3 regions of the Exiguobacterium sp. s149 genome follow, and region 2 is predicted to be linked to each of the others. Evidence: predicted binding sites of a transcription regulator. Region 2 holds the regulator's gene; each other region holds the start of a gene.
The links. Region 2 encodes Rex, which represses fermentation and respiration genes when NADH is low (regulators of the CRP and FNR family bind a similar motif). Its sites were predicted from a motif close to TTGTGAAATATTTCACAA; they were not measured.

Region 1 (3,281 bases), on a different contig from region 2:
AATCGTTAGCCATGACTGAGACGTACGCTTCGATGGCGTGTGTCAACACGTCCATTCCTGTATCGGCCGTGATTGATGCTGGGACCGTCATGACGAACTCAGGGTCGACGATGGCGACGTCCGGTGTGATCGCGTAGTCAGCGATCGGGTATTTGACGTTGCGTTTCTTATCCGTGATGACCGTGAAGGGTGTCACTTCAGAACCCGTGCCTGATGTTGTCGGGATGGCGACGAACATCGACTTGTTACCGAGCGTCGGGAACTTGTACGTCCGCTTGCGGATATCCATGAATTTTTGGCGAAGGTTCGAGAACTTCTCTTCTGGGCGTTCGTAGAAGAGCCACATGCCTTTCGCGGCATCCATTGGTGATCCACCGCCGAGTGCGATAATCATATCTGGTTGGAAGTGACGCATCGCTTCGGCACCGCGCATGACCGTCTCAACTGACGGGTCTGGCTCGACTTGGTCGAAGATGCGGTACTCGATGCCAGCAGGCAAGTTTTTGACGACTTTATCGGCAAATCCGAGTTTGACCATCATTTCATCCGTGACGATCATCGCCCGTTTTTTCGATGTGAGCGATTGAAGGTACTGGACTGAGTTTTTCTCAAAGTAAATCTTTTCAGGGACTTTAAACCACTGCATATTCACGCGACGTCTCGCCACCTTTTTCACGTTGAGTAGATGTTTCGCCGTCACGTTCTCAGAGACGGAGTTTTTACCGTACGACCCACAACCGAGTGTGAGTGATGGTGTCATTTCGTTATAGAGGTCACCGATACCACCGTGTGCCGTTGGCGAGTTGACGATGATGCGGCAAGCTTTCATCCGGAGTCCGAAGGCGAGGATGGCGTCGTCGTCAGTCGAGTGGATCGCTGCCGTATGTCCGAGACCACCGATTTCAAGCATCTTCTCAGCGATAGCAAATCCTTCTTCACGCGATTGGACTTTATAAGCACCGAGCACCGGGCTGAGTTTCTCGTGTGAGAGCAACTCTGTCGCACCGACCGTCTCGAGTTCGGCGATCAAGATTTTTGTATCGGCCGGGACTGTGAGTCCAGCTCGTTCGGCGATCCAGGCTGCCGGCTTCCCGACGATTTCCGGGTTGACCGCACAAGAGTCTGTTTTGATAACGAGTGTCTCGAGTTTCGCTTTCTCTTCTGGTGAGCAGAAGTAGCAACCGAGCGCCGTCATTTCCGCTTTCACTTCTTCATACACTTCTTGGTCGAGGATAATTGCTTGTTCAGATGCACAGATCATGCCGTTATCGAACGTTTTCGACAAGATGACGTCCGAGATGGCACGTTTCACTTTTGCTGTTTTGTCGATGTAGGCCGGAACGTTACCAGGACCGACGCCAAGGGCTGGTTTACCAGTCGAGTAGGCTGATTTGACCATCGCCGCTCCACCAGTTGCGAGGACCATGGCAACACCTGGGTGGTTCATGAGCGCTTTCGTCGCGTCGAGTGACGGTTTTTCGACCCATTGAATCAAGTGTTCCGGAGCTCCCGCTTCGATGGCTGCGTCACGAAGGATCCGTGCCGCTTCACTTGAACACTGTTGTGCCGACGGGTGGAAACCGAAGATGATCGGGTTACGTGTTTTGATGGCGATGATTGCTTTGAACATCGTCGTTGATGTCGGGTTCGTGACCGGTGTGACCCCGGCGACGACTCCGACTGGTTCCGCGATGTACGTGATACCGTTTTGCTCATCGTCCTCGATGACGCCGACCGTCTTCTCGCCACGGAGTGAGTTATAAATATATTCTGTCGCAAAGATGTTTTTGATCATTTTATCTTCAAACACACCGCGACCGGTTTCTTCATATGCATGTTTCGCGAGGGCGACGTGTTGTTCGAGACCTGCGAGCGCCATCGCTTGAACGATTGCATCGATTTTCTCTTGGTCGAACGTCATCAATGTCTCAAGCGCCGTGTGGGCTCTAGTGACGAGCGTGTCGACCATCTGTTCTGCTGATGTTTCTACTACTGCTTTCTCTTTAACTGCCATGTTGGTTTCCTCCTCATGAATGAGAGCTTATACTGTTGACTTGATGGAGAGCACGGGGCAATCAATTGGTTCGAGAAGAGTTTGTGCTTTCCTTCACATTCATAGAATACAACGTTTCTCGCATTTTGTGCGTGACAACAATGTGAACTCTTTCACAATATTTTTCAGGGGAATGAGGATAGGGCTTGCTTTTTCATATGTCGCTCAGTAAAATCGAATGCGTTTTCATGAAAATAAAGTATATGCGATATGAAAACGCTTACATACGTTGTGTCCATGATGGGCGAATGCGCTGTGCAAAATGTCACGGGATGAGGATTGGTCGTCCACCCTGCGCTCGGTCGTGTATAATGAAGAAAGAACCTAATTAGGAAGTGACATGATTATGCCGAGACAAGACGCAGCCGATCAGTTCGTGAAACTGATCCCATTTATTCGCCGGAAGTTGTTACGTCGTTCCGACCTTCCGCAAATCCCAAACTTAAACTTTTCCCACTTTCATCTCCTCATGTTGATTGAAGATGAAGGCGCGGTCACGAACGGACACATCAGTGAGACGTTATCGATTGCCCCGCCGAACGTGACGCCGCTCATCACGAAGCTCGTCGATGAGGGCTACATCACCCGCGTCCCGGACGAACGCGATCGCCGCGTCATCTGGAATCAACTGACCGAAAAGGGCGAACTCGTCCTCCGCGAGCGTCGCGATTCGTTCCGTCGCCTGTTCGAGGACCGTCTCGCGTTTCTGAACGAGGAAGAGACGGACCGCCTGATCGACAGTTTGAAGACGTTGACGGAGATCGTCGAGAAGATGGATAAAAGCGAGGGATGATTTTTGCTCGTCAACATCCACGTCTTCTTATATAATCGAGGATGAATCAATCGAACAATGGAAAGAGAGATGACATGTAATGGGTCGTAAATGGAACAACATTAAAGAGAAAAAGGCGTCAAAAGACGCCAATACGAGTCGCATCTATGCGAAGTTCGGCCGTGAAATCTACGTAGTCGCCCGTCAAGGGGAACCAGATCCAGAATCAAACCAAGCACTCAAGTTCGTCGTCGAACGAGCGAAAACGTACAACGTCCCGCGCGCAATCATCGACCGTGCTATCGACAAAGCGAAGGGCGGCGACGAAGAGAACTTCGACGAGCTCCGCTATGAAGGATTCGGACCGAACGGCTCGATGCTCATCGTCGACACGCTCACGAACAACGTCAACCGGACGGCGTCTGAAGTCCGCGCCGCTTTCGGTAAAAACGGCGG
Region 2 (3,281 bases):
TACGCTGGATGAAGTCCTGCATCTTGGCAATCTCTTCTTGTTGCGACTCGAACTGTTTCTTCTCTTGCTCGTAAATGGCAGCCTTCTGTTCAAGGTACTTCGTGTAGTTGCCGACGAAGCGACGGCTCCGGTGGCGCGACAACTCATAGACGACCGAGACGACGCGGTCGAGGAAGTAGCGGTCGTGGGAGACGATGAGGACGGCGCCTTTATAGCCGCTCAAATACTTCTCAAGCCAGCCGAGTGTCTCGATGTCCAAGTGGTTCGTCGGCTCATCCAAGATGAGCAGGTCTGGACTTTGGAGCAGCATCTTGGCGAGAGCGAGACGTGTCCGCTGTCCGCCGGAGAGCGTATCGATGCGGCGTTCGAAGTCGTCCGGATAGAACCGCATCCCGTGAAGGACAGAGCGGATCGTCGCCTCATATTGATAGCCGCCACGGTCTTTGAACGTATGCTGTTCTTCATCGTAAGACGACAAGAGGCGCTCATAGGCGGCCGGGTCGTTCAAGATGCGCTCGGAACCCATGTCTTGCTCCATGCGGCGCAGCGTCTTTTCTTGTTCGATTAAATCGGTGAAGACAGTAAGCATCTCATTCCAAATCGTCTCGTTGGATTCGAGTCCTGAGTCTTGGGCCAGGTAGCCGATGGTGACGTCTTTCGGCTTCATGATGTCGCCCGAGTCGTAGTTGTATTCCCCGGCGATGACTTTGAGCAGTGTCGACTTGCCGGCACCGTTACGGCCGACGAGCGCGACGCGTTCGCCTTCTTGAATTTCGAGTTTGACGTTCTCTAAAATCGGTTCGACGCCGAATGATTTCGATAAGTTATTGACTTGCAGTAGGATCAAGTGAAAAAACCCCTTTCTCTCTATTTAGTATACTTTATTTCTTCCCCATTTCAGGTATATTCATTGAGTGGTCATGTGAATTCGTTTACAATCAAGGTGTATGAAATTAGATTCGTTTGAAACGCGTCGTAAAAAGGAGGCTCTTTCCGTTGAGTCAAAACGAACCAAAGATTCCGCAAGCGACAGCCAAACGGTTGCCACTATACTATCGGTTTATCCAAAGCCTACATTCATCAGGAAAACAGCGTGTCTCTTCTGCTGAACTGAGCGAGGCGGTCAAGGTCGATTCGGCCACAATCCGTCGCGATTTTTCGTACTTCGGTGCGCTCGGGAAAAAGGGATATGGCTATAACGTACAGTATCTGTTAGACTTTTTCCGTAAGACACTGAATCAGGACGAGATTACGAACGTCGCCTTGGTCGGGGTTGGTCATCTTGGGACAGCTTTCGTCAACTATAACTTCCTTAAAAACAATAACACACATATCGTCGTCGGGTTCGACGCAGACGAGACAAAAGTCGGCACGACGATGTCCGGTGTCCCGATTCATCACGTTGATGAGATGGAACAGATCATGAAACAGAACAAGATTGACGTCGCCATTCTCACGGTGCCGTCTGCCTATGCGCAACCGGTCGCGGACGACTTGGTCCGCTTCGGTATTCGCGGCATCTTGAACTTCACACCGGCCAGACTTACTGTGCCGGATACGGTCCGCGTCCACCACATCGACTTGTCGATCGAACTCCAGTCGCTCATTTACTTTATGCAACACTATCCATCTGCTGAGGGGGTCCATCAATAATGGAATTACTATCATCGTTGCTCGTCGTCGGTATTCCTGGGGGAGCGAGTATCTTCATTATCGCCATCGTCGCGCTTATCATCTTCGGGCCGAAGAAATTGCCTGAATTCGGACGCGCCGCCGGACAAACGCTCCGTGAGTTCAAAAATGCCACAAACGGCATGATGAACGAACATGACGAGAAAGATAAGAAAGAACTTGAGAAGAAAGAGCAGTAATCATGAATCATCAACCTGATCAAGAGCGGGCGCTGTCCGACCACTTGACAGAGCTGCGGAGACGACTGATGCTGTCGGCATTTGTCGTCTTTGCCTTCTTTCTAATCGCTTTGCCGAGTGTCAAATACGTGCTCGCCTATCTGCAGGCGGACCTCGTCGAACGAGGGCTTGAGCTGAACGCCTTTGGGGTCGCGGACCCGCTCATGATTTACTTGAACTTGGCGCTCGTCATCGGTCTCGTCGCATCCGGTCCGTTTCTACTGTATCAACTGTGGGCGTTCGTCGCACCTGGTCTGCATCCGAACGAGCGGAAAGCGACGCTCGCTTATATCCCGATCATCTTCATCTTGTTCCTGATCGGTCTTGCGTTCGCCTACTATTGGTTGTTCCCGCTCGTCCTCGATATCTCGACGGACCTCGGGCAAGACCTCGGTCTGACGCAAATCATCGGGGCGTCGAACTACTTCACGTTCTTGCTGCAACTGACCATTCCATTCGGACTGTTATTCCAGTTGCCGGTCGTGACGATGTTCTTGACGCGCATCGGTGTCGTGACACCGTACTTCCTGTCATCGATTCGGAAGTATGCGTACTTCGCCTTGTTCGTCATCGCGGCATTCATCACGCCGCCGGATTTGACGTCGCACCTCATGGTGTCGCTGCCGCTCTTCTTCTTGTACGAGATTAGCTTGTCGATCTCACGCATCACGTACCGGGGCGTGCTCCGTCGTGAGAAAGAGGCGATGGTGAAAGAGCAAGTCGATTTGATGAAACAAATGAATGAGAAGTAAGCATCGTTCTTTAACGGGACGATGCTTTTTTTGTGATTGGGAATAAATGTTTTTAACAACAAGATAAACATTGGACCCACGTGATACGATAAAACTACTTAAACATCAGTCAGGGGGAGAAGCGATGGCTTGGGAGTACTACGGGGATGAACTCATCATCATCGGCGTGTTGACGACAATGTTGCTGATTGCCGGACTGAACTTTTTGAAATCGCGATTCAAGCGGAGACTCGTCTTCTCGTTGATGTTGCTCCTCGCGGGATACGTATCGTGTATCATCGGACTCGTCTGCGTCCGTGGTTGGGACGCTCTGGGGTGGATTTTTATTGGCATTAGTCTGTATGTAATCGGCCTCCTCACCTATATCGGCGTCGTCACTTACCACTGGTTTAAAGCAAGACGCACGACCCATTCATGAATGAACCGTTCCGGTTGCGGAGCGGTTTTTTGTTGTCACACCAGCCGTTCAAACTTTAGACATAATTACGTGAAAAAGTGAGCAAAAGGATTGTCAAACCTTCTTGTGAAATAGTACACTAAGTTCAGAAAGTGAATGTGATGTTTATCACAAAAACTAACTTGCCTAACACTCAAAGGAGAGACAACCATATGAAAATCG
Region 3 (3,281 bases), on a different contig from region 2:
CGGATGAAAATCCGGCCCCAACGGCTCGTGTCGGTCCCGTAGTTGATGGAGACGAATGGCACTTGGCCGCCTCCTCGCGAATGCATCGAATTGGCATTATGGATGAACGCTTCACACGCTTGATAGGTCGCTGTGATTGTCTCGGTCTCAGCGACTTCGAGAAGTTGCTCGGTCGACCATTCCACCGGAAGCTTCTTGAGACGCTCCAGTTGACGTTCATACGTCTTTTCGACGTATGGCGCTAAATCGACATCGAACATCGGGAACGCTTGACCCCCGTGTTGCATATTCTGGTTCGCTTGAAGAATGATCGAAGCGAGTGCCATCGCCGAACGGATGTCCTGGGGTGGTCGAATCGTCCCGTGACCGGTATGAAATCCGTTCGTCAACAACTCGCCGAGCGGGATTTGACAACACGTCGTCGATCCCGTCACGTAATAGTCGGCGTCGTGGATGTACAAAAAGTTGTCTGCGACGGCCTGACGTGTCCTCTCTGACAACAAATACGTTGTCGACAGCTGTTTCGATACTTCCGAGGATAATCGTGCCAGTTTGCCAAGTGGTGATTTCCCGTCGACGTTGGCGTTCTCTTGTACGAGATCTTGATCTGGGAGAACACAGACATCTTCATAAAGCTGGAGCATGTTCACTCCGCATCACCTCACTATATATTGATATGAATCGAGTTATGAACTCGATTCAATTCCATATATAGATTATGTCATGTTTGAGCATGGAGATGTGGAGTCTAAATTGTGAGCGTTGGTTGTGATATAAACGCAAAAACAGCCAAGCCCGCATATGGACTCGACCGTTCTTTCAAGTGACCCAACTTATAATTCTTTAGCTGGTTTCACGATTTTTAATTCAACTTCTTCTTTTTCCTCTGACTCTTGAGCTTCGCGCAAGCCTTTCGCGTTCAACCACGTATAGATCGCACCCATGAACAAGGCGCCGCCGATGATGTTACCGAACGTGGCCGGAATCAAGTTGTGGATGGCGCCGGCAAAGCTAATCGCCTCAGGGTGTGGGACGACGAGCGTGAGCGCAAATAAGACGAAGTTGGCGATGACGTGATCAAATCCTGACGCGAAGAAGACGGCGACGAGGAAAATCATCGAGAAGATTTGAGCGAACTCATTTTTCATCTGTTTTGGTAAGAAAATCGCGAGACAGACCATCCAGTTACAGAAGATGGCACGGAAGAAAATCTCGACCGTCGTATGATGCATCTTGCTCTCGACGACCGCGAACAACCAGTTATCCATCCCGAGTTCTTGGATGACGCCGGTCGGGGCAAGCAACAAGGCGAACAAGACGCCACCGAGTGCGTTCCCGACGAAACAAAGTAACCAGACGAGCATCGTGTCGCTGAGCGTCGTATAGCCGCGTAACGTCGAGGTCGTGAAGTACATTGTGTTCCCCGTGAACAGTTCTGCTCCGCCGTAAATGATCATGACAAGGGCGATCCCGAATGAGAACCCACCGATGAGTGTCGTGAACGGCGAATCGATCAAGTACATTCCGTTGACGACTTTAAGTGTGAAGATTGAAGCGAATCCGATAAAGATCCCCGCGAGCATTGCCCGTAAAAAGTATTCCATTGGCCGATAATGAATCATTTGCGAAGATGCCTGAGCTTTTTTCCGTAATGATTCGAGTGCATGGATTTCCATTGATGCCATGTCACAAACCCTTCTTTCTGTTTGAATGAACCCATATAATAAGAACGAACATGTGAAATCATTAACAATATAAGCCCGAATCCAATAAATTGCAATCGACCTTGGACCTTGTTGACACATTTTTCACATCGTAATCGTTTACATTTGTCGGATTTGTGACGAAAAAAACGACCCTTCGCAAAGGGTCATTTGATACAGCTTATTCTTTGTCTGCAGACTTCTCTTCAGACTCCTCAGAAGATGCCTCAGCCGACTCTTCTTCAGTTGCTTCAGCTTCACTTTCTGTCGTTGTGTCTGTGTCTGCTTCAAGTTCTTCAAGAGAGACCGGCTCGTTTACAGATGCGATTTGAAGCTCGCCATCCGAGACGATTTCATAGTCTTTGTTCTCTGGAATGTCAGCTACCGTGACCGAATCACCGATACCGAGTTCAGAAACATCTAGTTCAATTCGTTCCGGAATGTTAGCCGGTGTCGCCGATACCGTTACTTTATAAAGCGTTTGCGCCAAGAAGCCGCCTTCTTTGACACCTTTCGCATCGCCGACGAGTGTGACGTCTGCTTCGACTTCCGTCGCTTCGTCCATCTTCACGGCCATGAACTCGACGTGCTTGTATTCGTTTGTGAACGGGTCAACTTCAGTCCCGTGAACGAGCGTGTTCACTTTCTTGCCGTCGATGTTCAACTCGATTAATGCGTTGTCACCGTGTTCGCGGAGAATCTTGCGAAGTGCCATCTCCTCGAATGCAACTGGTGTGCTCTCGACTTTATAGCCGTATACGACACCTAGTACTTTACCTTCTTTACGCAAGTTTGCGCGGACCGAACGTGGTCGTAATTCTCGTTTCGTTACTTTAAGCGTGTCTGCCATAATCTTTTCCCCCTACTGGTTTATCGATCATGTCTACATCTTGAGGGTGAGGCAGTGAAAAAGCCACCTCTCAACCTCGATGCGTTGAGTGACATGTGTATATTGTTCCCATAGGCACCCGGACATAAACGTTACAGCCGGTTAAAAAAAGATTACAAGCGTGTCACATAACCCGTTTGAACAACTTCTCAAGTTCGTACGTGCTCCATTTCACCAAGATCGGTCGCCCGTGCGGACATGTATACGGGGACGTCGTCTGATTGAGGTCATTCAGCAATTGCCGCATCATTTCGTGGTTCAATGGATGGTTCGCTTTAATCGACCGCTTGCACGCCATCAAGATTGACGCGTCTTCCCGATATTTGGCGAGATTGACAGAGCGGTCCCGAATCGCCATCTCAATCAAATCGCGGACCGTTCCTTCTAAATCGTGTTGCGGGTACCACGTCGGAATCTCCCGGACGAGGAACGTGTTGCCACCGAACGGCTCCAATTCGAGACCCGCTTCTTTCAAGAGCGGAGCGACTTCTTCAATCGCGAGCGTCTCTTCTTGCGTGAACTCGAGCGGGAGCGGGAGCAGCAACAATTGATATTCCTTGTCCGGATTCCCGAGTTGCTCATAAAACAATTCGTATTTGATCCGTTCCTGAGCGGCGTGTTGGTCGATGACATACATGCCGTCTTCGGAACCGCAGACGATATAGCTCGCATGCAATTGGCCGATGACG

Region 1: the regulator Rex is predicted to act here: its motif matches at 2,155-2,172, upstream of adhE (bifunctional acetaldehyde-CoA/alcohol dehydrogenase).
Region 3: the regulator Rex is predicted to act here: its motif matches at 1,736-1,753, upstream of KNP81_RS09115 (formate/nitrite transporter family protein).

Annotation. Positions count from the first base shown of each region.
Region 1 is NZ_JACSLZ010000005.1:132,409-135,689, forward strand. It holds gene adhE (bifunctional acetaldehyde-CoA/alcohol dehydrogenase) at 1-2,014, opposite strand, end outside; gene KNP81_RS08900 (MarR family winged helix-turn-helix transcriptional regulator) at 2,400-2,846, shown strand; gene KNP81_RS08905 (YebC/PmpR family DNA-binding transcriptional regulator) at 2,926-3,281, shown strand, end outside.
Region 2 is NZ_JACSLZ010000009.1:9,168-12,448, forward strand. It holds gene KNP81_RS11805 (ABC-F family ATP-binding cassette domain-containing protein) at 1-847, opposite strand, end outside; gene KNP81_RS11810 (redox-sensing transcriptional repressor Rex) at 997-1,653, shown strand; gene KNP81_RS11815 (twin-arginine translocase TatA/TatE family subunit) at 1,653-1,871, shown strand; gene tatC (twin-arginine translocase subunit TatC) at 1,874-2,662, shown strand; gene KNP81_RS11825 (hypothetical protein) at 2,787-3,080, shown strand; gene KNP81_RS11830 (FAD-dependent oxidoreductase) at 3,272-3,281, shown strand, end outside.
Region 3 is NZ_JACSLZ010000005.1:177,893-181,173, forward strand. It holds gene KNP81_RS09110 (anaerobic ribonucleoside triphosphate reductase) at 1-644, opposite strand, end outside; gene KNP81_RS09115 (formate/nitrite transporter family protein) at 834-1,676, opposite strand; gene KNP81_RS09120 (50S ribosomal protein L25/general stress protein Ctc) at 1,885-2,553, opposite strand; gene mutL (DNA mismatch repair endonuclease MutL) at 2,717-3,281, opposite strand, start outside.